2 regions of the Arthrobacter sp. zg-Y1110 genome follow, and region 1 is predicted to be linked to the other one. Evidence: predicted binding sites of a transcription regulator. Region 1 holds the regulator's gene; the other holds the start of a gene.
The links. The regulator LexA, encoded in region 1, represses DNA repair genes until DNA is damaged. The targets are predictions, from matches to a motif close to TCGAACANNTGTTCGA.

Region 1 (14,728 bases):
CGGCCAGGACTTCGTCCGTGGCCAGGCGGAGCGTCACGCCAGAGGCCAGATCCGCCAGCTCGGGCAGACGATCCAGGCAGGCCTCGGTGGCATAGACCTCGTGGACGACGGCGGGGCCGCCGTCGACCGCGGCCGCACGGTGCGCGGAAAGCGCCTCCCGTACGGCCTGCGGCCCTTCGGCCAGGAAACTGCCGGATTTTAAGCGCGAAGAGCGCCCGGCAAGCTTCGCTACATCACGGACCCGATCGGCTCGGGGATTGGACATAAGCGGTGCCTGCGGGCGCCCTTCAAGGTTCATCGGCTTTTAGGAACCGACTTAGCCCTGGAACTTCTGGCGGGATTCTCCGCCAGCCGGCTCCAGGCCTGCAGCCTTGGCTGCTTCAACGGAGTTGAACCAGTACTCGGCAACGGTCTGCTCGTACCAGGTGGAACCCGGGACGTGGTACTTGCCCGAACCCAGGTTGCCCTTGATAACGAAGCCCTCCGGGGCGTCGCCCTCGGAAGCCTTGAATCCGCCCTGAGCGGTGGCAACGGCAGCAGCCGGCTTTTTGGCGGCGGGAGCTGCAGCCTTGGCAACCGGAGCGGCCGCGACGGCCGGAGCGGAGGTGTCGGACGGCAGTGCGTCCTTGGCAATCTGGACCAGTGCGGCGAAGGCAGCAGCGTCATTGACGGCCAGTTCAGCCAGCATGCGGCGGTCAACCTGGATCTCGGCCAGCTTCAGGCCCTGGATCAGGCGGTTGTAGGTCAGGCCGTTGGCGCGCGAAGCAGCGTTGATGCGCTGGATCCACAGGCGGCGGAAGTCGCCCTTACGCTTGCGGCGGTCGCCGTAGCTGTACACAAACGAGTGCAGCAGCTGCTCTTTGGCCTTACGGACCAGGCGCGAACGCTGTCCGCGGTAACCCTTGGCGCGCTCGAGAATAACCCGACGCTTCTTGTGGGCGTTAAGCGCCCGCTTCACACGTGCCACGTGCGTACTCCTTTTGGTAAATCTCCCCGACTTCAAAAAAGTCTCTGCACCTGTTGATCCCAGGCGGGGAAAGCTTGATGGGTGATGCCGGCCCGGACGGGTCGGCTATCGGGGACTGGCTAGATGCCGAGCATCTTCTTGATGACCTTGGCGTCCGCCGGTGCCACGAGCTTGTCGTTGGCGAGGCGGCGGGTCAGCGTGGAGGGCTTGTGCTCCAGGTAGTGGCGGCGGTTAGCCTGCTGGCGCTTGAGCTTGCCGGTACCGGTCAGCTTGAAGCGCTTCTTGGCGCCACTGTGGGTCTTCATCTTCGGCATGTCTACCGATCTCCTTTAGGTTTCCGCGGGCAGGCCCGCGGGGCTTCGGACACCTTGCGGGTGCCAGGGCTTATTACTGGACGCCGGAACGAGGCGCAGTGCAGTGAAACTACTCTGCAGTTCCGGGCTTGTTCTGGCCGGTGGTCCCCCGCGAGGAGGACGGCTTGCCGGCAGGCTTCGGTGCTGCGGCAGGCTTGGGCCGGGCTGCAGGCTTGGGCGCAGGCTTTGCCGCCGTCGGCTTCGGAACCGCTGCAGGCTTAGGCGCTGCGGCAGGCTTCGCTGCTTCTGCCGGCTTCGCGGGCTCGGCCGGAGCGGCGGGAGCGACAGCTTCAGCGGCAGGCGCTGCGGCCGGCTTGCTGGCTGCAGCCACACGGCGTGCCTCGGTTGCAGCCTTTTCGGCAGCTGCAGCCCTGGCCCGCTTTGCGGCCTGTTCCTTTTCAGCCTGCTCCTGCTCGGCGCGGGCCTTGTCGGCAGCTTCAGCGGAGGAACCCAAACGCAGTCCGTCCGGAAGCAGGTCCGCGAGGCTCTGCGTCATGGGAGCAGCCTTCTCGGAGGTGTTCACCCGTTCGGGTGCCTCCCCGTTCCGAACTGCCTCGTTCGCTGCCTTGGCATCGGCACGCTGTGTTGCCCGGCGCGCTTCTGCCTTGGCCTCGGCCTTGTTCTTCACCGGGCCAATGACCATGACCATGTTGCGGCCGTCGATACGCGGGGTGGACTCAACCACACCCACCTCGGCAACATCCTCAGCGAACTTGTTCAGCAGCTTCATACCCATTTCCGGGCGCTGCTGTTCACGTCCACGGAACTGGATCATGGCCTTGACCTTGTCACCGGCGGCCAGGAAGCGCATGGCGTGTCCGCGCTTGGTTTCGTAGTCGTGGGTGTCGATCTTCAGGCGGAAGCGGATTTCCTTCAGAACGGTGTTCGTCTGGTTCTTCCGGGCTTCGCGTGCCTTGACGGCGGCTTCGTACTTGTACTTGCCGAAGTCCATTAGTTTGCACACCGGAGGCTTGGCCTGCGGTGCTACCTCAACAAGATCCAGGTCAGACTCGGCAGCCAGGCGAAGCGCGTCCTCAATCCGGACCACTCCGACCTGCTCACCTGCCGGACCTACCAGCCGCACCTCGGGGACGCGGATCCGATCATTGATTCTTGGCTCGCTAATGTTGCAGCTCCTGTGCTCTTCAAAACGGCTACCGCCTGCAAATGAAGAAGGCCTCCAATTGCAAGCGCAATCGAAGGCCCTTTGGGGGTCGGCAGCAACTGCTTCGAAACCAGTTCGAAGGCAGTTAGCTCCCGGAATAAACCGCAGTAACACTGCAGCCCGTCCGGGGCCGACCTGAACCCGGCAACTCTGGCGCCAACGAGGGCGGTCAGGCTGACGCGGGTGGGAGGGGTCTCCGCTTGCATACCGGCGCCGTAGGCTTCCAGGAGGAAAGTGTGATTTTCATCCCGCCCGTGATGGGCATTGAAAGTAACGACAACCAGTCGGTCTGTGACAAGCTTACCAGTATGAGTACCCCACAGAGCAATCCGGCAGGCGAGGCAACCCGCCACTCCTTCCCGGGAACACCAGCAGAGTCCGAATCTGCGGCAGCAGCACAGCAGGAAGTCGTCGAGCAGATGCGCGACATTGCCGAGGTGCCGGCCATCGAGGTCATTACGACGGCGGCCGTGCACCTGATGAGCGCAGCAGCCGTGAAGTGCGGCCTGGCCGAAGGCGATGACGCCGACGAGCTCAAGGACCTGGACGAGGCCCGCAAGCTGATTACCGCCCTTGCCGGTTTCGTCACCGCCGCCGCTCCGGAGATCGGCAGCCAGCATGCCGGTCCGTTGCGCGATGGACTGCGTTCCCTGCAGCTGGCCTTCCGCGAAGCTTCCGTTATCCAGGATGCCCCGGGCAAGGGTCCGGGCGAAAAGTTCACCGGTCCCGTCAGCTAGGACTAGCCTCCTCCCCCACACCATTGAACGCCCGAAGGTCCTGACGCCGGCAGCTGCCGGCACCGCGGAATCCGCGGCAGGCCCTTCGGGCTTTTTCGTGCCCGGAAGCTAGCTGACCGGAGCCGAGCGCCGGGCGAACTGTCGGACCGTGAGCGTCACCAGCACCAGCACCGATGCGGCGCCGCCGGCCATCAGGAAGCCGGACCAGGGGCCAATGACGTCGATAGCCAGGCCTGCCACCGGCGCGCCCAGCGCGGTGCCGGCGGTCATTGACGAGCCGTACCAGCCCATCGCTTCACCCCGCCGTTCCTCCGACACGAGGTCGGCAACCCGCTCGGATGCCGAAGACAGCACCGGCGCGCAGAGCAGGCCTGCGGGGATGGAAAGCAGCGCCAGGCTGAGGGTGCTGGTGGCGAAAGCCATCGGCATGGTCAGGACGGCCATCGTCAGGAGCAGCAGCATCGGCGAGATCCGCCGGTTCATGGCACCGTAGAGAATCCCGCCGACAGCGGAGGCTGCGCACCACGCGACGAACACGATGCCGACCTCTGACGGGTTTCCGCCTGCTTCCACCAGCGCCACCATGCCGACATCGGTGCTGGACAGCAGCAGGCCGGCGCCGACGGCGACGGCAAAGACCACGGCCACGCTCGGGGTGAACCAGCCGAAGTTCCCCGCGACGCCGTTTCGCAGCCTGCCGAACAGATTCTGCGGCCCGTCCGGCAGTCCCGCCCCGGTGAGTTCCATCGGTGCTTCCTGCACGTTGGCCGGGGCCACGGCCACCGCGGCGGCCGCAGCGGCATCCTGCTCGTCTGCGGCGGTCACGGCGTTCCGGGGTTCCACGGACCGGGTCGGCGGGTTGAACCAGATCAGCAGCAGTCCCGCTACTGCGGCGGACACCCCGACGGCGGTCAGTCCGACGACGGACGAGCGCGTTGCTATAACTGCGCCCAGGGCGGGACCCATCATGAAAATAAGCTCGGTGGCGATGGAATCCAGCGCAAAGGCGGTGCGCCGCTGTTCGCCGGTGGCCAGGACGCCCAGCGACTGCCGCACGACGCTGAAGACCGGAAGGGTGAACACGCCGCCGATCAGCGCCAGGACCAGCAGCCATTCGAAGCTGGCGTGCGGAGCAAGGCTCCAGATGACAGCTTCGGCAATAACGGAGGGAATCAGGGCCCGCCGCAGGCCCACGGTGTCCACGCGGCGGCCTCGCCAGGGGGCACCCACTGCTATGCCGATGGTGACGACGGCGGCTACCGCGCCGGCGGCCGCGTAGCCCTTGTCCATGGTGTTGACCACGTGCAGGGTCAGCAGCACTCCGGCGGCGGAATGCGGGAAACGGGCGATCATCCCGATGAGCAGCACACGGCGGATAGGAGCTATCCGCAGCATCTCGCGGTACAGGCCAAAATTCACGGCAGTTCTCTTCTGGCGGCTACGCCGGACGGGTCAGCGCGTGATTTTCAGGTCAAGTGAATCCACGCGCTCAACAAACTCGGGGTTGGCAGTCAGGCGCTGCTGCAGTCCGGCCGCCAGGGCAGAAACGTCCTGCGGATCAAGTCCGGGCGCTAGCTGAAGCACCATTCTAAGCTCAGGGCCGGTCCCTCCCCCGCCCACCGGAGCACCGGCGGCAGTCCTGGACGCGGTCCCCGGCCCCTGTTGGAGGGTGACGGCCAGGATCCGGGGGTCCGGCCCGGCGGCGGTTTCGGCCGCCGCGACGAGGCCGGCGTCGGCGTACGAGGGCACCCACTCCTGCTGCTGGGCCAGGGCCCACATGGCCGGGCGCCGCACCACGAAGGTGAACTCGGCTCCCGGGTCGATAACCAGCAGCTGGGCGTCTTCGGCGACGGCGGAGAGTGCGGCGCGGTTGGCGTAGACCGCAACCGGCCGGGCTTCGGGATGCCAGTGTTCCAAAGCGTCCACGGAGGTGAATACCGGCAGCGCCTTGCGGCCGTCCGGGGCGTTGAGCGTCACAAGCGCCATATCGGCCTGCTTGTCCGCGGTCAGCCCGTGGTCGGATTCGGCTTCCTCCCCCAGCACGGCGATGATCGGCACGAAGACGCGGGCCGTGGCCAGGGAGGCTACGACTTCCGCTTCGCTTCCGCTCCCGGCAATCAGTTTCGCCAGGGCCGCCGCGTATCCCGGGTCGGTCCGTCCGCTGTCTGAATCGAAGTTGTGCAGCGGGTTTCCCTCACCGGCCAGGTCCCGTCCGGACCACGGCCGGCCCGCGGAATCGGTGGGGCCGCCGGCGCCGGCAAGGGCCGCCGCAATGTGGCCGGGTAGTTCGCGTGCTGCCATACCTAGCGTTCCGGGTGGCCGGCGACGTCGAAGGCCTGGGGCAGCGTGAACGCGCCGGCGTAGAGTGCCTTGCCCACAATGGTGCCTTCGAGCCCCAATGGAACCAGTTCCCGGAGCGCGGCCAGGTCATCGAGGCTGGAGATGCCGCCGGAGGCGACCACCGGACGGTCGGTGCGTTTCAGTACCTCGCGGAGCAGTTCCAGGTTGGGCCCGCGCAGCGTGCCGTCCTTCGTCACATCGGTAACCACGTAGCGGGCGCAGCCTGCCTCTTCCAGCCGGGCCAGGACCTCCCAGAGGTCCCCGCCTTCCTGGGTCCAGCCGCGTGCGGCGAGGGTGGTGCCGCGTACGTCGAGGCCGACGGCGATGGCCTGGCCGTAGCGGGCAATGGCGCTGGCGGTCCACCCCGGGTTCTCCAGTGCCGCGGTTCCCAGATTGACGCGGGCAGCGCCGAGCTCCAGGGCCTTTTCGAGCGACTCGTCGTCCCGTATCCCGCCGGACAGTTCCACCTTGATATCCAGGGACTTCACTACGCGGCTGAGCAGGTCAAGGTTCGAACCTCGCCCGAACGCTGCGTCGAGGTCCACGAGGTGGACCCATTCGGCGCCGTCGTTCTGCCAGGCCAGGGCTGCGTCCAGCGGATCGCCGTAGCTGGTCTCGCTGCCTGCCTCGCCCTGCACCAGTCGCACGGCTTGGCCGTCCGCTACGTCTACGGCGGGCAGCAGTTCAAGGACAGGGGTTTCGCTGAAGGGCATTTGGATGCTTTCGGTGGTGGGGTCAGGAAAGGTCGAGGGTCAGCAGGTACGCGCCCAGCAGGGCCATTCCGGCCAGGACCCAGAAACTGATAACGATGATTTTGGACATGCCCTGGCTGCGGAAAGACACCGCACCGCCGATGAGCAGTCCGGCCAGGCCCATGAGGATAACGCTCCACATATCGGCGCCTAGCCCAGGGTCTTCAGCCAGTTGTTCAGCAGCGCCGCGCCGGCGTCACCGGACTTTTCCGGATGGAACTGGGTGGCCGACAGGGCGCCGTTCTCCACCGCGGCGATGAACGGGCCGCCGTGGTCCGCCCAGGTGACCTGCGGCGGGCGCATTGCCGGCTGGGTGACGTCGAAGTCCCATTTCTGCACGCCGTAGCTGTGCACAAAATAGAACCGCTCGTTCTCGATGCCCTCAAACAGGGCCGATCCTTCGGGCGGCGTCACGGTGTTCCAGCCCATGTGGGGCACGACGTCGGCGGCCAGGCGCTCGACCACGCCGGGCCATTCGCCCATCCCCTTGGTCCGGACACCGTGTTCCACGCCTTCGTCAAAGAGGACCTGCAGGCCTACGCAGATACCCAGGACCGGCCGGCCCCCGGCTACGCGGCGCCCGATCATGCGGATCGCATCCACGTCCTTGAGGCCCTGCATTACCGCCGCGAATGCTCCGACGCCGGGCACCACCAATCCGTCGGCGTTCAGCACGTCGTCAGGCTTGGCGCTGAGCGTGACGTTGGCGCCGGCGTGCTCCAAGGCGCGGACAGCCGAACGGATGTTGCCGGATCCGTAATCCAGGACAGTGACGTTGCGGGAAGTCACAGTGCTCCCTTCGTGGAGGGGATGCCCTCGACGCGCGGATCGGATTCGACGGCTGCGCGCAGGGCGCGGGCAAAGGCCTTGAACTGGGCCTCGACGATGTGGTGCGGATCGCGTCCGCCAAGGACCCGCATGTGAAGGCAGATCTGCGCGTGCAGGGTGATGGCTTCGAACACGTGGCGGGTCAGGGATCCGGTGAAGTGTCCGCCGATCAGGTGGTATTCCTGGCCGGCGGGTTCCCCGGAGTGCACCAGGTAAGGACGCCCGGAAATATCGACGACGGCGTTTGCCAGCGCCTCGTCCAGGGGTACCGTGGCTTCCCCGAAGCGGCGGATGCCGGCCTTGGTACCCAAGGCGGTCTTCAGCGCCTCGCCGATGCTGATCGCGATGTCCTCGACCGTGTGGTGCACGTCGATGTGGGTGTCGCCGGTGGCCCGGACGGTGAGGTCCATCAGCGAGTGCTTGGCCAGCGCGGTCAGCATGTGGTCATAGAACGGCACCGAGGTGCTGATGTCGGCGCGGCCGGTGCCGTCCAGGTCCAGCTCGACGAAGACAGACGATTCGCTGGTGGTCCGCTCAAGGCGGGCGGTGCGTCCGGTGGCGGTCTCCACAGTCATGGGGTTCCTTCACGAAGATTGGAAGCGGGGCAATAGGCAAAGCCCCGGCAGGTCATCAGTTTAGTCCCGAACGCCCCGACTCACTGAAACCGGGGACATCCTGGGCGCCCGGCTTCCGCTCAGGCAGCGAGCAGTTCCCGCAGCCGGGTCAGGAACGCAGTGGTTTCGGCTTCGGTGCCGGCTGTGACCCTCAGGTGGCCCTCGATGCCGATGTCGCGGACGAGTACGCCGGCTTCGAGCAGGCCTTCCCACACCGCCCGCGGATTCTCCATACCGCTGAACAGCACGAAATTGGCGTCCGACGGCGCCGGTTCCAGTCCGAGCGCACGCAGTTCCGCCACTATGCGGTCCCGCTGGCCCTTGATGTCTTCCACGTTGGAGAGGAGCGCATCGGCGTGCGTGAGGGCAGCATTCGCAGTCGCCTGCGTGATGGCGGAGAGGTGGTAGGGCAGGCGGACCAGTCGCAGGGCGTCAGCAATCTGCGGCGCTGCGGCAAGGTAGCCGATCCGGGCCCCGGCGAGTGCGAAGGCCTTCGACATGGTCCGGGAAACAATCAACCGTTCCCGGCCAGGGAGCAGCTGCAGTGCACTGGGGGTATCGGCGTGGGAGAACTCTGCATACGCCTCATCGACCACGACGATGGCGTTCGAAGCTTCTCCCGCTTCATAGGCGGCTTCGATCACGTCCAGTTCCAGGGCAGTACCCGTGGGGTTGTTCGGGGTGCACAGGATCACGATGCTGGGTGCCTGCGCCCGGATCTGCTCCGCAGCCGATTCGGGGGTCAGGGAGAAGTCCCGCTCCCGCGTGCCGGTGACGTACGCGGTGCCGGTGCCGCTGGCGAGCAGCGGGTACATGGAGTACGTCGGAGGGAAACTCATGGCCGTCCGCCCTGGTCCGCCGAACGCCTGCAGGATCTGCTGGAGAACCTCATTGGAACCGTTACCGGCCCAGATATTCTCCGCAGCCAGTCCGTGGCCGAGGTATTTGGCCAGGTTTTCCCGCAGCAGGGTGAATTCGCGGTCGGGATATCGGTTCAGGCCGGCGACCACTGATTCAATCTCGGCCAGAATGGCCCGGCGCACATGCTCCGGAAGTCCGTGGGTATTTTCGTTGACGTTCAGCAGGATGGGCACATCCAGCTGAGGGGCGCCGTACGGGGTCAGGCCCCGCAGATCATCGCGCAGGGGAAGTCTGTTCAGGTTTTCCAGCTGTTCGTTCACTTCTACAGCTTAGGACGCTCTGCGGTGACGTTGTATTTGAGCGACTTCCAGCACGCCTCTGTTACGGGCACGCAGGTAAGGATCATCGGAGCGCGCTGGCCGGTGGATCAGCGCGAGACCGGGATGTAAATCTGGCTGCCGGCGGGGACGGTGGCGTCCGCCAGGTTGTTGAGTTCCACGATGTCGGCGACCACGGTGCGGGGATCCCGGTCCGGGGCGAACTCGGTGGCGAGCGACCACAGTGAATCCCCGGCGGATACACCCACCTGGATGGTGTGTGTCTGCTCCGGGGAGCCCCCCGAGGCCATAGCCGGTGCGGTGAAGAATCCGATGAAGACCAGCAGTGCAGCGGCCACGATCATCAGCGGGGCGCCGACCAGGACGAGCCGGCCGCGGCGGGTCAGGCGCAGCGGGACCGACGCCTGGGTGTCCGCGGTGTTGGCTATGCGGGCGGGGTCAGCGGCCCGGTCGGGGGCAGATTCAGTGAGGCTCTGTGCGGTGAAGCTCTGTGCAGTGAGGGGAAGTACGTGTACTGACATGTCAATACCTTTCCGGTCCGAAGAGCAGCTCCGCCGATTCCCCCGCTTCCCGTAAAAGCACCGGGAAAAACAGTGTGGCTCGAAACTGCATTCGAACATCTGGTGGGTCCGCCGAGGTGTCGGCGGACCGTTTTTCTACTCAGGGTCGAACATATGTTCGAAGCTGTACTCGAACATTTCTAGCACCTATCTACGAACATTGTCGAGACTCGCTCGAATATATGTTTGAAAATATGCCTGCGCTCCCCTAGCGTTGAACCTGTTGGAAGCGGCTGGAACCAACTAACCATCCGGCACTGACAAAACGGCTTGGCGGGATAGACCACCGCAGGGAACCACCGCATCGAATCACCGCAGGACAAACCAGATACACCGCTAGAACCATCCGGCCCGCATCCACGGGCCGACTGTGAAGGGAAGCCGACGTGGCCCGTGTTACCAATGGCAGCACCCCCTCCCCTGCCGCGCCCGCGCCGGCAGGACGCACCAAGGGCCTTACCGCCCGGCAGACGAAGATCCTGGAGACCATCCAGCGTTCGGTGAATGCGAACGGCTACCCGCCCTCCATGCGGGAGATCGGCGACATTGTGGGGCTGGCCAGCCTTTCCAGCGTTACGCACCAGCTGAGCCAGTTGGAGAAGCTGGGCTATATCCGCCGGGACCCCAAGCGCCCGCGTGCCATGGAGATACTGGTTCCGCTCCTGCTCCGCGATGCTCCTGTGCGCCGAGGCAACGGCAAGGCGGCGAACGGCGGGAACGCCGCGGAGGCTGCTGAAGGTGCAGCAAAGGGCGTCCCGGAATCCGGCGGCGGCAGCTCACGCACGCAACGTTCCGGCAGCGTCTCCGACCTCACCACAGCAATCGACACGGCGATGGTTCCGCTGGTCGGACGGATCGCCGCAGGCGGACCCATCCTCGCCGACCAGCAGGTTGAAGAGATGGTTCCCCTTCCGCGCCAGCTCGTAGGGCACGGCGACCTGTTTATGCTTCGCGTGGCGGGCGACTCCATGGTGGATGCTGCCATCTGCGACGGTGACTGGGTGGTTGTCCGCCGCCAGCCCACCGCCGAAAACGGTGACATTGTCGCGGCCCTGCTCGAGGACGAAGCAACCGTGAAGACCTTCCGGCAGCGCAACGGACATACCTGGCTGCTGCCTCAGAACACCCGCTACGAGCCGATCCTCGGTGACGAAGCCACCATTATGGGCAAAGTCGTTTCAGTGATGCGCTCGCTCTAGGCACAAGCAGAACGTCCTGGTCAGACGTCAAAAGGACCATGCAAAAGCAGCGCCGCCGGTACACGGCGGCGCTGCTTTTTGTTTCCGGGATCCCCTTCCCCGGCGGTTTTACTTCTTCGCGCCCGCGGGTTCCGCCGCGAGCCGCTTCAGCGCCTGAAGCACCACGGAACGGTCGGTGGTGGACCAGAAGGGCGGCAGGGCGGCCCGCAGGAAACTGCCGTAGCGCGCGGTTGCCAGGCGTGAGTCAAGCACGGCCACCACTCCCTTATCCCCGGAGGCGCGGATCAGCCGTCCTGCGCCCTGGGCGAGCCGGACGGCTGCGTGGGTCGCCGAGACGCTCATGAAGCCGTTGCCCCCGGCCTTGGCAACCGCCCGGGTGCGGGCGGTCATCAACGGATCGTCGGGACGCGGGAACGGAATCCGGTCAATGATGACCAGCCGGCAGGAGGCTCCGGGGACGTCCACGCCCTGCCAGAGGGACATGGTGCCGAACAGGCAGGTCTCGTCCTCGTCAGCAAACTGCTGGACCAGGGCGGACATGGTGGATTCGCCCTGGCAAAGGATCGGAAAGTCGACCCGCTTCCGCAGCGCTTCCGCAGCTTCCTCCGCGGCACGGCGGGAAGAGAACAAACCCAGGGCACCGCCGCCGGAGGCCTTGATCAGCGACTCCAGCTCATCCAGCTGCTCCGGGGAGGTGCCGCGTCCCGGTTTCGGCAGGTCCTTGGCTACGTACAGGACTCCCTGCCGCGGGTAGTCGAAGGGGCTGCCGACGTCGGTCCCCGTCCATTTCGGTGCACCGGCACCCAGCAGCCCCAGGGCTCCGGCGACCGGACCGAACTCCGCCCCGATGGCGAGGGTGGCCGAGGTAAGCACGACGGTGTGTCCGTCGAACAGGCCTTCGCGCAGCCGTCCGGCCACGGACAGCGGTGCAACGTTGATGGTGGGCGGTGCGTCGTCTTCCGGAGCGGTGTAGCCGGTGCCCGGTGAGAAGGTGCTGGCACGCGATGCCCACAGCACTTCCCCTGAATTCACTGCGTCAAGGATGCGTTCACACAGTTCCAGGACGGCCATCAGGCGGGAACGTGCCATCTGGCGGCCGCCGTCGACGGCGTCGGAGCCTTCGGGCTTGGAATCTGACAGCGCGGTGCGGCAGGCTTCCCGCACTGCGCCCAGGACCAGTTCCTGGTCTTCGGACAGCCCGGCGGCCAGCAGTCCGGAGGGCACCGGGGCAAACACGGAGTCGAAAGCCCGGCCGGCAGCGGCAAGCGGCTCCATGGTGGCGGACGTGTGCTTGCGTGCTGCGGAGACCGCCGCGGAAATCACTGTTCCGGAGAGTTGTCCGGTGACCGCTCCGGTGACGCGGTCCTGCAGCTCGTGTGCCTCGTCGATCACCACCACGTCATAGTCCGGCAGGACGGCCAGTCCCTCGAACGCGCTGATGGCCAGCATCGCGTGGTTGGTGATCACCAGATCGGCAACGGCGGCCTTGGCCCGTGCCTGTTCGCTGAAACAGGCCTCCGCCACCGGGCACTTCTGCGCCCCCAGGCACTCCATCGAGGTGACGGACACCTGACGCCAGGCACGGTCGCTGACGCCGGGAAGCAACTCGTCCCGGTCGCCGGTTTCCGTTTCCTGCGCCCATTCCTGCAGGCGCACGACGTCGCGCCCCAGCGCCGAGGTGGGCCCGCCGGCGGGAGCGGGATGGGAGACAGCCTGCTCGTCGCCAAGCAGGAACAGTGTTCCGGCTTCGTCTTCTTCGGGGAATCCGCCGCCGGTCTTGTGGACACAGACGTAGTTGCTGCGGCCCTTGAGCAAGGCAACGTCGACTTCCCGCGGAAGCTTCGGTTCCAGGGTCTTCAGCAGGCGCGGGAGGTCACGCCCGACGATCTGTGACTGCAGGGCCAACGTGGCAGTGGAAACCAGCGCGGGTTTGCTGCTCTCCAAGGCGTGTGCAATCAGCGGGATCAGGTAGGCGAGCGACTTGCCCGTACCCGTTCCGGCCTGCACCAGCAGGTGGTCGCCGGACTCGATGGCCTCGGCCACCTGCCGTGCCATCTCGTGCTGGCCGGGCCTGTTCTGCCCGCCCATGGCCGCTACCGCCGTGTCAAGCAGATCCAGGACCTGGTCCGGTCCCTGCGGCGCTTTCCTACCCATGGGTCACGAACTGCTCCAGCTCTGCTGCCAGCCCTTCACGAACCTTCACATGGAGCTGGGTGCCGGCTTCGCCGTGTTCCAGGGAGAGGATCTCGGCGTCCTCCTGGTGCAGGCGGGAGACGACGTCGCCGCGCTCGTAGGGCACCAGCAGTTCCAGGTCCACGCCGGGGCGCGGAATGCCCTCGGAAATCGCCTGCAGCAGCTCGGGGATACCCTCGCCCGTACGCGCCGAGACGACCACGTGCCGCGGCTCGCGCTGGCGCAGCCGCTCAAGCACGAACGGATCCGCTGCGTCGGCCTTGTTCAGCACGATAATTTCGGGCACCTTGCGGGCGTCGACTTCGGTGAGGACGGTCCGGACGGCCGCGATCTGGCCCTCCGGGTCCGGGTGCGAAGCGTCAACCACGTGCAGGATCAGGTCTGCGTCGGCTACTTCCTCAAGGGTGGAGCGGAAGGCTTCCACCAGCTGGGTGGGCAGCGATCGGACAAACCCTACGGTGTCCGCGAGCGTGTAACCGATTCCGTCCTCGGTTTGGGCCTTGCGGATAGTGGGATCCAGGGTAGCGAACAGTGCGTTCTCCACCAGTACCCCGGCATCGGTGAGCCGGTTCAGCAGCGAGGACTTTCCTGCGTTGGTGTAGCCGGCAATGGCGACGGAGGGCACCGAGTTGCGGTGGCGGTTGGCCCGCTTGGTTTCGCGTGCCGGCTTCATAGCCGCGATTTCGCGGCGGAGCTTGGCCATCCGCGTGCGGATCTTCCGGCGGTCCAATTCGATCTTGGTTTCACCGGGGCCGCGCGAACCCATGCCGGCGCTGGCGCTGCCGACCTGGCCGCCTGCCTGCCGGGACATCGATTCGCCCCAGCCACGCAGGCGCGGCAGAAGGTATTCCAGCTGTGCCAGTTCCACCTGGGCCTTGCCCTCGCGGGACTTTGCATGCTGGGCGAAGATGTCCAGGATCAGCGCTGTCCGGTCGATGACCTTGACCTTGACGATGTCTTCCAGCCCGCGGCGCTGGGACGGAGCCAGCTCACTGTCTACGATGACCGTATCTGCACCGGTGGCCGTCACAATGTCCTTGAGTTCCTGGGCCTTGCCGGAACCGAGGAAGGTGCCGGGGTCCGGCTTGAGCCGGCGCTGGATGATGCCGTCCAGGACTTCGGATCCCGCAGTCTCAGCCAGTGCCGCAAGTTCCTTCAACGAGTTTTCGGCGTCGGCGGCAGTGCCCTCGCTCCAGAGCCCGGCAAGGACGACCCGTTCCAGCCGCAGCTGTCGGTATTCGACCTCGGTGACGTCCTCGAGTTCCGTGGAGAGCCCGGCAACGCGGCGCAGTGCACGGCGTTCTTCCAGGTCCTGCTGCTCGCCGTCGTGGACGGAGTGCTCGCTGTCGCCGTCAGAAAGTGCCTGGGCACGGCCCCGCTGCTTGTCGCCGGGGGCCTTTGCTTCGACCGCGCTGTCCTTGGCGAGAATCCTGTCGATGACACCTTGGATATCCGAAGGACTCAGTTCGGGTGTGGAACTGTCCGTCGAATGCACGGGACGGGAGTTGTTGATGGTCATAATCTCCTTATTGGAACGTACTTTCCATGGTAGGCCAGTGAACCGACAAATCCTCAGGAAAACAACCTTCTCCGCAATGGATCCCTACCGCGCCAGCTGTCCTTTACAACCCGTACGGCCACCCATAAATTCCATGCCACACGCCTGCAGCGACTAATCTGGACTGTTATGGCAACAGAGCACTACTTCTCCTCCACACCGTCCGGGCCCGAGGTCCGCAAACCGCTGCGCGTCAGCCTCAACGGGGCCGAACGGACCCTGCAGACAGCGGGCGGGATCTTCAGCCCCGATGGGATCGACAA
Region 2 (14,728 bases), 820 kb from region 1:
CCTCCGCGACGGCTGCCGGACCAGGGCGCTCACGGCTGGACAGCGCTGGCGCGGCCGCCGGACCAGGGCGCTCACGGCTGGACAGCGCCGGCTCGGCCGCCGGACCAGGGCGCTCACGGCTGGACAGCGCCGGCTCGGCTGCCGGACCGTTGTTGCCACTGCGGTGCCCAGCGGCTGTACCGAAGCGGAGCTCAGCGCCCTCAACGGATGCTGGATAGTCCCGATTTGATTCGAACATGTGTTCGATGCTATGGACCCAAAACCAAGCCTGCAATAGGAGTTTTCGTCCTTGTGGAAAACTACCCACACCTGTGGGTACCCCGGCTCTGGCTTGGGAAAACAGTTGAAAGAGAGGGCACGGATGCCGCGGCCTGCCAGTCCCGGGTGCTCGTTGGAGGCGTGCCTTCGTTGGCCCGGAGGCGAGGCTGGATCCGCTGCAGTCTGGCGGCTGGGCGTCCCGATGTCGGTCCACCCCAGGTCCGCCGGTCGCCTCCGCCAACCAGCCCCAGGTCCAGCCCCAGCCCCAGCCCCACGTCCAGCCCCGGCACGCGTGCTACCGTTCAGGCGCGCACCCAGACCGAACCCATCCTGCTCCCCTAGTGAAAAACCACCGACTGAAACGAGCCGCATGACCCCATCGGAGCCCGGGAACTACTACGCCGTCCCTGAACTTGCTGCCGCCTATGATGCCGATACGGAAGCCCGCCAGGACCTGCCGTTCTACCTGGCACTGGCCGCCGAGCTGGGAGCCCGCCGCGTTGCGGACATCGGATCAGGAACAGGCCTGCTGTGCAGCCTGCTGGCAGGGCAGGGATATGAGGTCACGGGAGTCGAACCTGAAGAAACCATGCTTTCGCTCGCAGACACCCAGCCGCATGCCGACGCCGTCACCTAGATCCGGGGAACCGCGGACCACCTGCCGGCAGCCTGGGCCGATTTGGTGCTGATGACCGGGCATGTAGCGCAGTACTTCCTTGATGACGCCTCATGGGTGCAGGTCCTCACCCATGCCGGACGGGCGCTGAGGCCCGGAGGCAGACTGGCGTTCGAAGTGCGCAACCCCGCCGTCGAAGCCTGGCGCCAATGGGAGGGCACGCACAGCACCAGCCGGGGAACAGTCACCCAGACCGTCCGGCGACAAAAGGACCTGGTCACGCACACCGATACCTGGACCGACGATTCCGGAACGCGGACGATAATCGAGACTCTCCGCTTCCCTTCCTGGGACACGGTTACCGCGGGTTTGGAAGCGGCAGGACTTACGGTAGGCCAGTGCTGGGGTCACTGGGATCGAAGCCCGGTGCGGCAGGATTCACCGGAGTGGATCTTTCTCACCGAAGCGGTCTGACCCGCCCGTACGCGGCCCGCCACCCCCGCACACCCCACGCTTACCCTCCCCCGCCGTCCTGCGTCATCAGCCATTCATGCGCCCCGGCGTCGGCCGCCCCCAGAGATTCGACCACCGGAACAGTCCGTGCGCGCACCGCTTCCCGCTGGGCCGGCGGCGCGCACTCCCCCTGCGGCAGGTCCCCCGCAACGGAACACCACCGGTACGGATCCCGGACAATCACCGACGGCGCCCAGGCGAGGTCGCTGACCGTCCAGGCCCCGGCGTCGTCGCGGGCGAACTGTGCCCGGACTATCAGGCCCTCGTTATTGACGTCGTACGAAGGCGAAAGCTCCGTCACGGCATTGCCGAGCCCGTAGACAATCCACGTGCCGTTGTAATTCTCGATAGGCAGTACCGAATGCGTGTGGTGGCCGTAAATGAAGTCGAACTCGCCGCTGTCCGCCAGCGCATGGGCGGTTTCCACCTGCTGCGCATTGGGCACCGACGCGTATTCCTCACCTGCGTGGATGGCAGCGACGACGACGTCGGCCCCTTCCGCACGGGCCGTTCGGGCCTTGTCGATCATCGCGGGGGCGTCGATCAGATCCACCTGCCACGGATACTCGGCAACCAACCCGTTCAGCCCGTAAGTGGCTTCGATGACGGCCAGGTCGCCCGCCGGAGCGGACAGGAGCATGGGCGCGCCGGCGCCGGTCTCGGCGGCGTACGATCCGGTGTGCGCCAACCCCAGGGAATCCAGTACGCCTAGCGTGCGGTTCAAGCCGGCCGTACCGGCGTCGATGGCGTGGTTGCTGGCGGTGGTGCAGCCGGAATAGCCGACGGCGGCCGCTGCCGTGAGGATCTGCGGCGGCACGTTGAACATGGGATAACCCGTATACGGCCCGTCCGGTTCGGCCACCGGAGTCTCCATGTGGCACACGGCCAGGTCCGATCCGGAAATGTAGGTCCGTTGCCCGGCCAGCAGCGGCTCGAAGTCCAGCGGTCCCTTGCCCGTGGCAGCCGCATCCACCGCGGCCTGCTCCCACAGCTGCGGATGGACCAGCAGGTCCCCGGCAAGCATCAGGGAAAAGCAGTTCTCCGTGGGACAGGCCGGACCCTTGCCGGGGTTGCCGGGCTCGGCGGACGGTAACGACGGCGACGCCGACCGGGCAGGCGACGCTGCAGGCGGGGAGGACGCCGACGACGGCGCGCCGGCACCCTGGCGCTCCTCGCTCCCGTCTCCGCCGTCCGCCATGCAGCCGCCAAGCAGCAGGGCCAGCACCAGCACCGCCGCGAGCCCCGGCACGCGGAACAGCCCCGCAGGACGAATACCCGGATTGCGTTTCATGAACTTCCCCACGCATCTCCCCAGGCCCGCAGGCTGCGGCAGCGGGGAATCGGACCGATCCTACTGCAGTGCCAGGTTGGAGCGGGATGCCCCGCTGTGCCAGTCTTGGGCTTTATGGACAACCCTTTCCTTTACCCGAGTAGCCTGCCGTACCAGCTGCCCCCGTTCGAGCAGATCAACGAAGACGTTTTCCTGCCCGCCTTTGACTCCGGAATTTCCGGGCATGCCGCCGAGATTGAGCGCATTGCCGCGAACCCGCAGGCTCCGGACTTCGAAAACACGATCGAGGCCCTGGAATTATCGGGCCAGGAGCTGGGCCGCACCGCCGTCGTCTTCTTCACCCTCTGTGCCGCGCACGCCACCGACGGCGTGCAGCGGATCCAGCAGCAGATCGGCCCGCGGCTCGCCGCGCATGAGGACACGATTTACCTCAACCGGCAGCTCTTTGCCCGCGTCGAAGCCGTCGCGGCGAACCTTGCCGGCCTGGATGATGAGCAGGCACGCCTCGTGTCCGAGTACCGCCGCCGCTTCATCCGCGCCGGTGCGCAGCTCGATGACGCCGGGCAGGCCCGCATGCGGGAGCTGAACGCCCGGCTTTCGGAACTGGGCACCGACTTTTCCCAGCGCCTGCTGAAGGACACCAACGATTCGGCCCTGGTGGTGGACGACGCCGCCGAACTGGACGGCCTGTCCGACGACGACATAGCCGCAGCGGCGACCGCTGCGGCGGAAGCGGGACACGACGGTAAGTTCCTGCTGTCCCTCGTGCTGCCCACCCCGCAGCCGGCCCTGGCGTCGCTGACCAACCGTGAGAGCCGCCGTCGGCTGCATGATGCCGCCCGTAACCGCGGTTTCCGGAACAATGACGGGAACACGCTTGCCCTCGCCGCCGAAATGGCCGCGCTGCGGGCGGAAAAGGCCGCACTGCTCGGTTTCGCGAACCATGCCGAGTACGGCACGGATGACCAGACCGCACCGTCCCTGGCCGCGATCCACGCCATGCTGGACAAGCTCGCCCCTGCAGCCGTCCGCAACGCCAAGGCGGAAGCCGAAGAGCTGCACGAAGCGGCCCGGCGGGACGGACACGAACTGGCCGCCTGGGACTGGGCGTACTACTCCGAGCAGGTCCGTCGGGAGAAGTTCGACGTCGACTCCTCCGCCCTGCGGCCGTACTTCGAACTGGAGCGCGTCCTCACGGACGGCGTCTTCTATGCTGCCAACCGGCTCTACGGACTGACCTTCACCGAACGGGCGGACCTCGCGGGCTATCACCCGGACGTCCGGGTCTGGGAGGTCAAGGACGACGACGGCACCGGGCTGGGCCTGTTCCTGGGCGACTATTACACCCGGGACACCAAGAACGGCGGCGCCTGGATGAACTCACTGGTCCACCAGTCCCGGCTGCTGGATGCCCCGCCCGTGGTCATCAACAACCTGAACATTTCCAAGCCCGCTGCCGGTGAACCGACGCTGCTGACCTTCGGCGAGGTGGTCACGGCATTCCACGAATTCGGCCATGCGCTGCACGGGTTGTTCTCTGATGTCACGTATCCCCAGTTCTCCGGCACCGCCGTACCGCGGGACTTCGTTGAATACCCGTCACAGGTCAACGAAATGTGGATGCTGTGGCCGGAGGTGGTCGGCAACTTCGCGAAGCACTACGTCACCGGGGAGCCGCTGCCGCAGGAGGAAATCGACAAGGTGAATGCGGCGGCCGTCTGGGGCGAGGGGTTCTCCACCACCGAGTACCTGGGGGCCGCCCTGCTGGATCTGGCCTGGCACGAACTCGCACCGGGCGAAACGGTGCAGGATCCGGACGCATTCGAGGCCGCTGCCCTGGCGGCGGCCGGCGTCGACCTGGACCTGGTTCCGCCGCGTTACCGCACCGGCTACTTCAAACACATCTTTGCCGGCGGCTACGCGGCCTCGTACTACGCGTACATCTGGAGCGAAGTGCTCGACGCCGACACAGTCGAGTGGTTCCGGGAGAACGGCGGCCTGACACGGGAGAACGGGGACCGTTTCCGGACGGAGCTGCTGTCCCGCGGCAACAGCATCGACCCGCTGCAGGCGTTCCGGAACTTCCGCGGACGCGATGCGCAGATCCAGCCGCTGCTGGACCGGCGCGGCCTGGCCTAAGCCCGACGAGGCCGCAGCGGCAACCGCAGCCGCAACCGCAGCCGCTCCCGCAGCGACCATAGATAGAAGGCGGGAACCGGATCACCGGTTCCCGCCTTCTATTGCGCCAACTACGCCTGCCTAGGCCGGATTGCCCATCCGCGCCTGCTTCCGCACGGTGTGCATCCGCTGGCCGATGGTCACGCAGCTGGCCAGGGTCAGCAGGATCAGGACCACCAGCAGCAGGACCTCGGGGACGCCCAGGCCCACCAGCCCGGTAGCGACCAGCAGGGAGACCAGCCGCTCCGCCCGCTCGGCAATGCCGACGTTGGCGGAGAAGCCCAGCGACTCGGCCTTGGCGCGGATGTAGGACACCAGCATCCCGACGACCAGGCAGAGGATGGCCGCGATGCCGATCGCGTCGTTGCCGCCGCCGGTGAAGAACCAGATGGCGACGCCGGCAAACAGGGCGCCGTCGGCGAAGCGGTCGAGGGTGGAATCCAGGAACCCGCCCCAGCTGCCCTTGCGCTGCTGCTGCCGGGCCATGATCCCGTCCACCACGTCGGAGAAGATGAAAACGGTAATGAAGATGGTGCCCCAGAACAGCTCACCCAGCGGATAAAAGACCAGTCCGCCGACCATCACACCGAGCGTGCCGGCGATGGTGACCATGTCCGGGGTTACGCCGCGGCGGAGCAGCCAGGTGGCCAGCGGGCTGAAAACGGCAGTGAAGAATCCCCGTGCGTATTTGTTGAGCACGTGTCAGTCCTCGCTGTCCGGGCCGGAGCCCTCTTCGGGCCAGGCATCGGCCACTTGCCGGCGCACGTCGCCCAGGGTCTGGGTGATGGCCTTGGTCTGCGCGATGATCGGCAGGAAGTTTCCATCACCGCCCCACCGCGGAACGATGTGCTGGTGCAGGTGGGCGGCAATCCCGGCCCCGCCGGTTTCGCCCTGGTTCATGCCCAGGTTGAAACCGGTGGGGCTGGACACCTTCCGCAGCACGCGCATGGCGGTCTGGGTCAGCGCCGCGATTTCCGCCGTCTCCTCCGGGTCGATGTCCGTGTAGTCCGGCACATGGCGGTACGGGCAGACCAGCAGGTGGCCGGCGTTGTACGGGAAGAGGTTCAGGATCACGAAGGCGTGCCGGCCGCGGTGGACAATCAGCGATTCCTCGTCCGACCGCTCCGGCGCGGCGCAGAACGGGCAGGTCTCCTTCGAGGAGACCTGCTTCTGCCCGCCCTTGATGTAGGCAAGCCGGTGCGGGGTCCAGAGCCGCTGGAATGCGTCGGGGACGCCGGCGAGTTCGAACGTGTCCGTCACCGCGGCGTCGTCAGGTTGTTCTCCCATAGCGTCCCCGCCGCCCTACTTGTCCCGGTTACGGACGGCTTCAACAATCCGTTTGACGGCTTCTTCAACGGGTACGCCGTTGTCCTGGCTGCCGTCCCGGAAGCGGAAGGAGACGGCGCCTGCCTCGGCGTCGTCGCCGCCGGCGATCAGGACAAACGGGATCTTGTCCTTGGACGCGGTGCGGATCTTCTTCGGGAAGCGGTCGGTTCCGGTGTCCACCTGGGCGCGGATGCCGTGCGCCTTGAGCTTGTCGACGACGTCGAACATGTAGTCGTTGAACGCTTCGGCCACGGGGATGCCGACTACCTGAACCGGTGCCAGCCAGGCCGGGAACGCGCCGGCGTAGTGCTCGGTGAGCACGGCCATGAAGCGTTCCACGGAACCGAACAGGGCGCGGTGGATCATGACCGGGCGCTGGCGGGTGCCGTCAGCGGCCTGGTACTCGAGCTCGAAGCGCTCGGGCAGGTTGAAGTCCAGCTGGATGGTGGACATCTGCCAGGTGCGGCCGATGGCGTCACGGGCCTGGACGGAGATTTTCGGGCCGTAGAAGGCTGCTCCGCCCGGATCCGGGACCAGGTCCAGGCCGGAGGCTTCGGCAACCTCGGCGAGGGTGCGGGTGGCTTCCTCCCAGATGTCGTCGGAGCCGACGAACTTCTCCGGGTCCTTGGTGGAGAGCTCCAGGTAGAAGTCGTCCAGGCCGTAATCCTTGAGCAGGTCCAGCACGAACTTCAGCGTGGTGGTCAGCTCATCCTTCATCTGCTCGCGGGTGCAGTAGATGTGGGCATCGTCCTGGGTCATGCCCCGCACGCGCGTCAGGCCGTGGATCACGCCGGACTTCTCGTAGCGGTACACGGAACCGAATTCGAACAGGCGCAGCGGCAGCTCGCGGTAGGACCGTCCGCGGGAGCGGAAGATCAGGTTGTGCATGGGGCAGTTCATCGGCTTCAGGTAGTAGTCCTGGCCGGGCTTGGTGACCTCGCCGGTCTCCGGATCGGTGACCTCGTCCACGTGCATGGGAGGGAACATCCCGTCGCGGTACCAGTCCAGGTGGCCGGAAACCTCGTACAGGTGGCCCTTGGTGATGTGCGGGGTGTAGACGAACTCGTAGCCGGCCTCGGTGTGGCGCTGGCGGGAGTAATCCTCCATGGCCTTGCGGATGATGCCGCCCTTGGGGTGGAACACCGGCAGGCCCGAACCCAGCTCATCCGGGAAGGAGAACAGGTCCAGCTCGGTGCCCAGCTTGCGGTGGTCGCGGCGCTCGGCTTCGGCCAGGCGCTCCTGGTAGGCCTTCAGTGCGTCCTTGGTGGGCCAGGCGGTGCCGTAGATGCGCTGCAGCTGCTGGTTCTTCTGGTTGCCGAGCCAGTAGGCGGCGGCGGAGCGGGTCAGGGCGAAGGCGTTGGAGATCAGCTTGGTGTTGGGCAGGTGCGGGCCGCGGCACAGATCGCACCAGACGACGTCGCCGGACTTGCGGTCCACGTTGTCGTAAATGGTGATCTCGCCGGCGCCGACCTCGATGCTGGCACCTTCGCCGGCTTCCTCGGCGCCGTCCTTCTTGCCCAGCAGTTCGAGCTTGTACGGCTCGTTCTTCATGGCTTCGCGGGCTTCGTCTTCGCTGACCACGCGGCGGGCAAATTTCTGGTTCGAGTTGATGATCTTCTGCATCATCTTCTCGAGGGTCTTCAGGTCCTCCGGCGTGAACGGCTCGGCAACGTCGAAGTCGAAGTAGAAACCGTCCTTGATGTACGGGCCGATGCCCAGCTTGGCGTCCGGACGCAGCTGCTGCACGGCCTGGGCCATGACGTGCGCGGTGGAGTGGCGCAGGACATTCAGTCCGTCTTCGGAGTCAATGGTGACGGACTCCACGATGTCGCCCTGCTCCAGCGGCGTATCCAGGTCCTTGAGGACGGAGTGCACGCGCATCACGACGACGTCGCGGCGTTCGAAGAAGAGCTGAGCACCAGTGGTGCCAGTATCCACCGTGGTCTCTTCGCCGTCGACGATGAGGGTGAACTTCTCTGGCACTGACACGGTTGTCTCCTAGATTTCGTTGTACGGCGTCTGCTGCACGGCCTGGACACGGCCGCACTTCCGCCCGTACCGATGTTATCCGCTGCGCTTGGACCCCACCAACATGCCGCGCTGGCGGCCGGGTTTCGGAAGCGAGTCCGGGTCCGCCAGGTTCCATGCTTCGAGTGCCTGGAGGCTGATGCCCCGCGGGCCGGTGCGGCGGGTCAAGCCGCGGACCAGCAGCAGCTCCGTGCCGAAAAGCAGCGGACCGGATTTCTCCTGCGCCTCGTGGAAGAACGTGCAGTCAATGCATCCGGTGCCGTCGTCGAGGCTGATGAACACCACGCGGCGTCCCCCGCGCATGGGCGGAGTCTGCGTGGCCACCCGGATCCCGGCGACCAGCACTTCGGTCCCGTTGCGCAGGTCCATCAATGCTTCCGCGGGAGTAACGCCGAGTCCGCGCAGCAATGGACCGTAGCTTTCCATCAGGTGCGCGCTGACGTCCACGGACAAAAGATCCAGTTCGGTGCGGACCTTTTCCCGCAGCCCGGGTTCGGGCAGGTGATGGTGCAGGTTCGCCAGCTCGGTATCCCCCAGCGGCAGGGCCAGCTGCCCGGGAATCGGATCATGCTTCCGGGACGCGGACTTGGCCGGTGCGGCGTCCAGGTACTGGATCAGGTCCGCACGGCTGCCCTCGGAGCCGGTCTGCTTGCTGAGCGAATCGAACGCTCCGAGCTGCGCCAGCCGGCGCAGCGTGGGCCGGGAGACCTTCGCACGTGCCCTCAGGTCCGCCAGGGAGTCATAGGGCTGCCCGGCGGCGATGCGCCTTAGCTCGACGGCGGACAGCCCGTAGATCCCGGCCAGGGACAGCCGGATGCCCAGCCGTCCGTCGTCGAGCCGCTCCACCCGGTAGGTTTCGCCGCTGCGGTTTATGTCCAGGGGCAGGATGGGGATGCCCATCCGCCGCGCCTCGGCGACGAGCAGCCGGCGCGGGTACATGCCGGGATCATGTTCGAAGATGCCGGCGAGGAACGCCGCCGGGTGGTGTGCCTTCAGCCATGCCGACTGGTAGGTGGGTACGGCGAAGGCAGCGCCGTGGGCCTTGCAGAAGCCGAAGCTGCCGAAGGCCTTGAGCGTGTCCCAGACCTTGTCGATGGTTTCCGGCGTGTAGCCGCGGGCGGCGGACTTGCTGCGGAAGTATTCCTCCACGCCCGGCTCGGCGGATTCGTTGCCCAGCAGGCGGCGCAGTTCGTCCGCCTTCGCCAGCCCGCAGCCGGTGAAGACATTCAGCGTCCGCAGCACCTGTTCGTGGAAGACGGTGACGCCGTGGGTTTCGGCCAGCACCGGGCGCAGCGCCTCGTGCGGGTAGACCTCCGGGGAGAAGCCGTGCCGGTGTTCCAAAAACGGCCGGACCATGTCGGATTTCATCGGCCCGGGCCTGAACAGGGAAATGTCGATGATCAGGTCATTGAACTCCCGCGGCGCCAGCTTGCCCACCAGCTCGCGCTGTCCCGGGGATTCGATCTGGAAGCAGCCCAGGGTGTGCGTGCTGCGGATCAGTTCGTAGGTGGGTTCGTCGTCGAACGGCACGGCGTCGAGGTTGATCCGGCCGTCGGGTTCGACGAACTCCGGGTCCGGCTCCTCCGGCCCGTCCCGATGCTTCCCGGCGGCAATGACCTCTTCACGGGAGGAGTGCACCCGCACCACTTCGCGTACGGCAAAGGCCATGGCGCTCTGCATCCGCACACCCAGCACGTCGAGTTTGAGCATGCCCATGGGGTCCATGTCGTGCTTGTCGAACTGGGACATGGGCAGGCCCAGGCCGCTGGGCTGCACGGGGGTGCGGTCCAGCAGGGAGGTGTCCCCCAGGATCACTCCGCAGGGATGCATGGAAATGTGCCGGGGCAGCCGGTCCAGGCGTTCGGTGAGGTCCACCAGCAGGTCCAGCTGCTGGTTCTTTTCCACCTGGCCGGAGAATTCCCGCAGTTCGGGCTTTTCGGCGAGCGCCTCGCGGAAGTTGCGGGCCGAGAAACGCCATAGCTGCTTAGCCACAGCGCCGATCTCCTCCTCGGGCATGCCCAGGGCCAGTCCGGCGTCGCGCACCGCTCCCCGTGCCCGGTAGCCGTTCTGCATGCTCATCAGCGTGACCCGTTCGGAGCCGAAGCGTTCGAAGATGCGGTGATAGACGTTGTGCCGCTCGGCGCTTTCCACGTCTATGTCGATGTCCGGCAGCGTGGAGCGGTCCCGGGAGAGGAAGCGTTCAAAGATCAGGTCGTGGTCCAGCGGGTTCACGTGGCTGACGCCCAGCAGGAAGTTCACCAGCGAGGAGGCCCCCGACCCCCGGGCAGCGGCGCGTACCCCCATCCCGGTGATCATGGCGGAGACTTCCGCAACCGTGAGGAAGTACGATGCGAAGCCCAGCCGCTCGATGATGCCCAGCTCGTGTTCGAGCCGGTTGCGCAGTTCCACCTCGGCAATCGAATCCCGGGCGCGCAGCCTGCGGGTAATCCCCGCCTCGCAGCGCTGGCGCAGTTCGATCATGGGTTCAGCCTCGATGCCGATCACCGAGGCTTCAGGTACCACGGGCTGCTTCCAGCCCATATCCGCCACGGGGTCTATCCGGCAGCTATCCGCGAGCGCCGCAGTGTCGGCCAGTAACCGTGCCGCTCCCGAGGAACCGTAGCCTGCCTCGGAGCTGATCTCGCGTGCCAGCGCAGTCATCTCCCGTGTCCCCTTGAGCCAGCCCTGCCCGTTGGGCTGTAAGTCCGGAAGGTGGGAGAGCGACGTCAGCGAGCGTGCGGCGTCGAGCACGTCAGCGGTGGCGGCTCCATCCTCATCCACGTACCGCACGGCATTGGTGAGGATGCCGGGCACACGCATCTCGTCGGCCAGCCGGAACATGCGTACGGCGTGGGCAAGGCTGAGGTTCTCCCCCGGGGCGGACAGATGGGTAACCACCTCGACGGCGAGCGCCCGGGCAGGGATCAGCGAGCGCCAGCGGCCGAACAGGGTACGGGCGACGGCGTAGCTTCGGCTGCGCATGGCCTGGCCGACGTCGGACTGCGGGCCGACGAGGACGGTGAGGACAGGTTCGTCCTCCCCCTCTGTGCAGACGTACCCGGCCAGTTGTTCCATGGTGACGCCTACCGGTTTGCCGGCGCGTGCCCGGGAGGCTGAGGTGGCGGCGTGCGCGGCGGAGATCAGCCTGCACAGGGCACGGTAGCCTGCTCCCCCGGTATGCCCGTGGGCAAGGATGACTACCCGGCCCGTGACCGCGTTCCCGTCATCGAGCACGGCCAAATCCACGCCCACGATGGGATCGATACCGGCTTCCATGCAGGCCCGCAGGTGCTTGACCGTTCCGTAGAGCCCGTCCCGGTCTGTGCAGGCCAGTGCGTCCGCGCCGTCGGCCGCTGCGGACTGGGCCATTTCCTCCGGCCAGGACACCCCGTAGTGGGCGCTGAACGCGGTGGCGGCGTGCAGGTGGGTAAAGCTCATTGCTCAGGCACTGTCCCTCAGCGCGTCATGAATGCGGATCAGGCGCCAGCGGTCGCTGCGGACATGGTGCGAGAGGTCGAGGGTGCGCAGGTCGGAGCGGTCATTGACCCGGGCCTGGACCCGCCAGATCTCGGTATCCACCAGCCCGGCGCCATGTCCGCGTTCGGCGCGGGTTTCTTCCTCCCACCAGTTACGGCGTTCATACCAGCGCACAGGATCAGCCCCCACCTTGTAGGTGTGCCCGCCCCAGATAAGCCGGAGAGGCTGGCCCGCAGGCGAGCACACCACCTCGATTGCTTCGCTGAAGGTACCCATTCAGCTTCCTCTCCGCCCACGGATGCATGCGCACCGCACACGCACCAACCCACTGGTTATCCATTGGTTTTCAGTTGATTATCAGTTGGCAACTAATTCGAACATATGTTCGAACAGCTCCGCCACCAGTGTACGACCAGCAGGGGACAAACGGCACCACACGGAGATGGACGGGTAGGGAGATCCGCTCAGAAGCAGCAGGGCCCAGGTGTGCCGCTGACGGAGCCGACGCCCGCATGGTGCACACTGTTTCCAGACAGCTGGATTCTGCGCAGGATGCCTTGGTCCAGGCAATACTCATCGGATGGGGCCGGTTATGACAGCAGACAGCAACACACCGCCTAATGGACGGCAGCAACCGGAACCATGGAATCCGTTCGGGCAGGAGCCTGAACTGCAGCATCGGAATCCATATGCGCAGGACGTCCTGCCTGCGGATCAGGGAGCGGTTCCTCCAGAAGCGGCCTCCCGGAAAACACGGTTCAGCGCGGCAGCGATAACGGGAATGGTCCTCGTGTCGATCGTCTGGGCGATCGTCGTCCGCCCCCTCATCGCCTTCGCCGCCTGGGACACCTCCGGCTTCTCCATTTTTGGCTTCTTCGCCTTTTCCGGCCTGCTCACCCTGCTCGGAGGAGTAACGGGATTCATCGCGGCGCTTATCCAGGGAAACAGGAGGCTTGCCGCCCGCCTGTACATCATTCCCTCCCTGATCTGGCAGGGAGCGACCCTGGCTGCACTTTTCGCGCTGGTGTTCTCCCTATCCGGTTATGACGGCACCTAACCGCACCTAACCGCAGGCCCTATCTCCCGCTGTCCATGTCCACCCGGGCCGTGGTGGACAACGGCTGCTGCACAAGAAACAGCGTCAGGACAAAGGCCGCCGCCAGGATCGGCACCCCGAGCAGGAAGATCGGCGGCAGCGCCTCGCCGAACGCGGATTTGATGAAGTCCTGCGCCGGAGCGGGCAGCGCCCTGATGCTGTCCGGGCTGATCGAATTGGCGCCGCCCGACGCCGCATCGCCGGCTCCGGCCGGTGCGGAGGCCAGCTGGTCATTCAGCCGGCGGATGAACAGGGAACCGAACAGGGCAATCCCCAGGGAACCGCCCATCTGCCGGAAGTAGTTGGCGGTGGAAACCCCGGTACCCATGTCCTTGGCCGGGACGCTGTTCTGCACAATCAGCACCACGTTCTGCATCAGCGCCCCGATCCCCAGTCCCAGCACGAACATGCCCAACGCGGTGAGGGAGTACGGCGTCGTGCTGGAGATGCGCGAGAGCAGCAGCAGGCCGCCGATCATGGTGAGGGACCCGAGAATCGGATAGATCTTGTACTTGCCCGTGCGGGAGATCAGCTGCCCCGTCCCGATCGAGGTGGTGAGCAGCCCTGCGGTCATGGGGAGCATCATCAGCCCGGACATAGTGGGACTGGCTCCGTTGACGATCTGCAGGAAGGTCGGCAGGTAGGCAATGGACCCGAACATGGCCAGCCCCACCGCCAGCCCCACCAGTGTGCAGATCAGGAAGTTGCGGATCCCGAACAGGCGCAGCGGAAGGATCGGTTCGGACGCGCGCAGTTCCACCGGAATGAAGACGGCGACGGCGACGGCGGCCACTGCTCCCAGCGTGAGGATGGTGGGTGAGGTCCAGGCGTAGTTGTTGCCGCCCCAGCTGGTCAGCAGCACCAGGGCGGCGCTGCCGACGGCAAGCAGTGCGGCACCGGCATAGTCCAGCCGGATCCCCTTGTGTTCGGACCGCGGCAGGTGCAGGGCGGTGACGATGACCGCGAGCGCCACCGCACCGATGGGCAGGTTGATGTAGAACACCCACCGCCAGGACCAGTAGTCGGTAAGGTAGCCGCCCAGCAGCGGTCCGCTGACGGAAGCGATGCCGAACGCCGCCCCGATCATTCCCATGTACTTGCCGCGCTCGCGGGCGGGCACAATGTCACCGATGATGGCCTGCGCACCGATGATCAGCCCGCCGCCGCCTACGCCCTGGATGGCCCGGTAGGTGATGAGTTCGGCCATGCTGTGCGCCTGCCCGGACAGGGCGGACCCGCCCAGGAAAACCACGATGGCGAAAATGAAGATGTTCTTGCGCCCGAGCAGGTCCCCGAGCTTCCCGTAGATCGGCAGCCCGATTGTGGAGGTCAGCAGGTAGGCGGTGATCACCCAGGACAGGTGGTCCATACCCTGCAGGTCCCCCACGATGGTGGGCAGGGCGGTGGAGACGATGGTCTGGTCCAGGGCCGAGACAAGCACCGCCAGCATCAGCCCGGCGAAAACGACGGCGATCTGGCGCCGCGAATGCCCGCCTCCCGCATCGGCGCTGCCCTGCACGCTGTCCCCGCCCGTTGGCGGGCCGCTCCGGGCCTGCGGCGTGTGCGCCACCAGAGGGACGGCGTTGACCGGCGCTCCCATGGCACCGGCCATCCCGGCTATCGGATGGGTTGCTGCGGTTCCGTGGGGAGTAAACCGGTCGGCCATGCACTCCTCCTTGGAAATTTCCGCCGGATGAGGGCAGTCCGGCCGGGACTTCCATTCGACGCCCACCGTCCCGCCAAGTCAACGGTCGGCGGCGGCCACCCATGCCGCCGGTACCGGCCGGCGTCGTGGTGGAGGGCGTTGAAGTTACCTACTCTAAGGAACGGCTCCCTGCCTCGGCGTTGTTCCACGGGTAGGACAGGCGCACACTGGCACTGAAAGCGGACCGGCCATGATGTCGAAGCCGCACGGGATCACCTTCGGGGTACGCCATGAACCGTA

Region 2: N2K99_RS09610 (DUF6504 family protein) is a predicted target of LexA. The motif match lies at 12,061-12,076, and genes of this name have one in related genera.

The regions. Positions count from the first base shown of each region.
Region 1 is NZ_CP104272.1:1,255,272-1,269,999, reverse strand. Features, by position in the region: gene N2K99_RS05880 (RNA methyltransferase) at 1-298, opposite strand, end outside; gene rplT (50S ribosomal protein L20) at 317-967, opposite strand; gene rpmI (50S ribosomal protein L35) at 1,087-1,281, opposite strand; gene infC (translation initiation factor IF-3) at 1,391-2,404, opposite strand; gene N2K99_RS05860 (DUF1844 domain-containing protein) at 2,794-3,222, shown strand; gene N2K99_RS05855 (MFS transporter) at 3,331-4,641, opposite strand; gene N2K99_RS05850 (SseB family protein) at 4,675-5,523, opposite strand; gene priA (bifunctional 1-(5-phosphoribosyl)-5-((5-phosphoribosylamino)methylideneamino)imidazole-4-carboxamide isomerase/phosphoribosylanthranilate isomerase PriA) at 5,526-6,275, opposite strand; gene N2K99_RS05840 (hypothetical protein) at 6,298-6,456, opposite strand; gene hisH (imidazole glycerol phosphate synthase subunit HisH) at 6,465-7,103, opposite strand; gene hisB (imidazoleglycerol-phosphate dehydratase HisB) at 7,100-7,717, opposite strand; gene N2K99_RS05825 (histidinol-phosphate transaminase) at 7,837-8,937, opposite strand; gene N2K99_RS05820 (LysM peptidoglycan-binding domain-containing protein) at 9,045-9,476, opposite strand; gene lexA (transcriptional repressor LexA) at 9,902-10,714, shown strand; gene N2K99_RS05810 (ATP-dependent DNA helicase) at 10,823-12,868, opposite strand; gene hflX (GTPase HflX) at 12,861-14,426, opposite strand; gene N2K99_RS05800 (class I SAM-dependent methyltransferase) at 14,595-14,728, shown strand, end outside.
Region 2 is NZ_CP104272.1:2,073,937-2,088,664, forward strand. Features, by position in the region: gene N2K99_RS09565 (DUF222 domain-containing protein) at 1-307, opposite strand, end outside; gene N2K99_RS09570 (bifunctional 2-polyprenyl-6-hydroxyphenol methylase/3-demethylubiquinol 3-O-methyltransferase UbiG) at 629-895, shown strand; gene N2K99_RS09575 (hypothetical protein) at 947-1,348, shown strand; gene N2K99_RS09580 (CapA family protein) at 1,389-2,678, opposite strand; gene N2K99_RS09585 (M3 family metallopeptidase) at 2,793-4,817, shown strand; gene pgsA (phosphatidylinositol phosphate synthase) at 4,938-5,555, opposite strand; gene N2K99_RS09595 (HIT domain-containing protein) at 5,559-6,143, opposite strand; gene thrS (threonine--tRNA ligase) at 6,159-8,171, opposite strand; gene N2K99_RS09605 (DNA polymerase III subunit alpha) at 8,247-11,648, opposite strand; gene N2K99_RS09610 (DUF6504 family protein) at 11,652-11,963, opposite strand; gene N2K99_RS09615 (hypothetical protein) at 12,478-12,744, shown strand; gene N2K99_RS09620 (MDR family MFS transporter) at 12,764-14,449, opposite strand; gene N2K99_RS09625 (DUF2776 family protein) at 14,719-14,728, shown strand, end outside.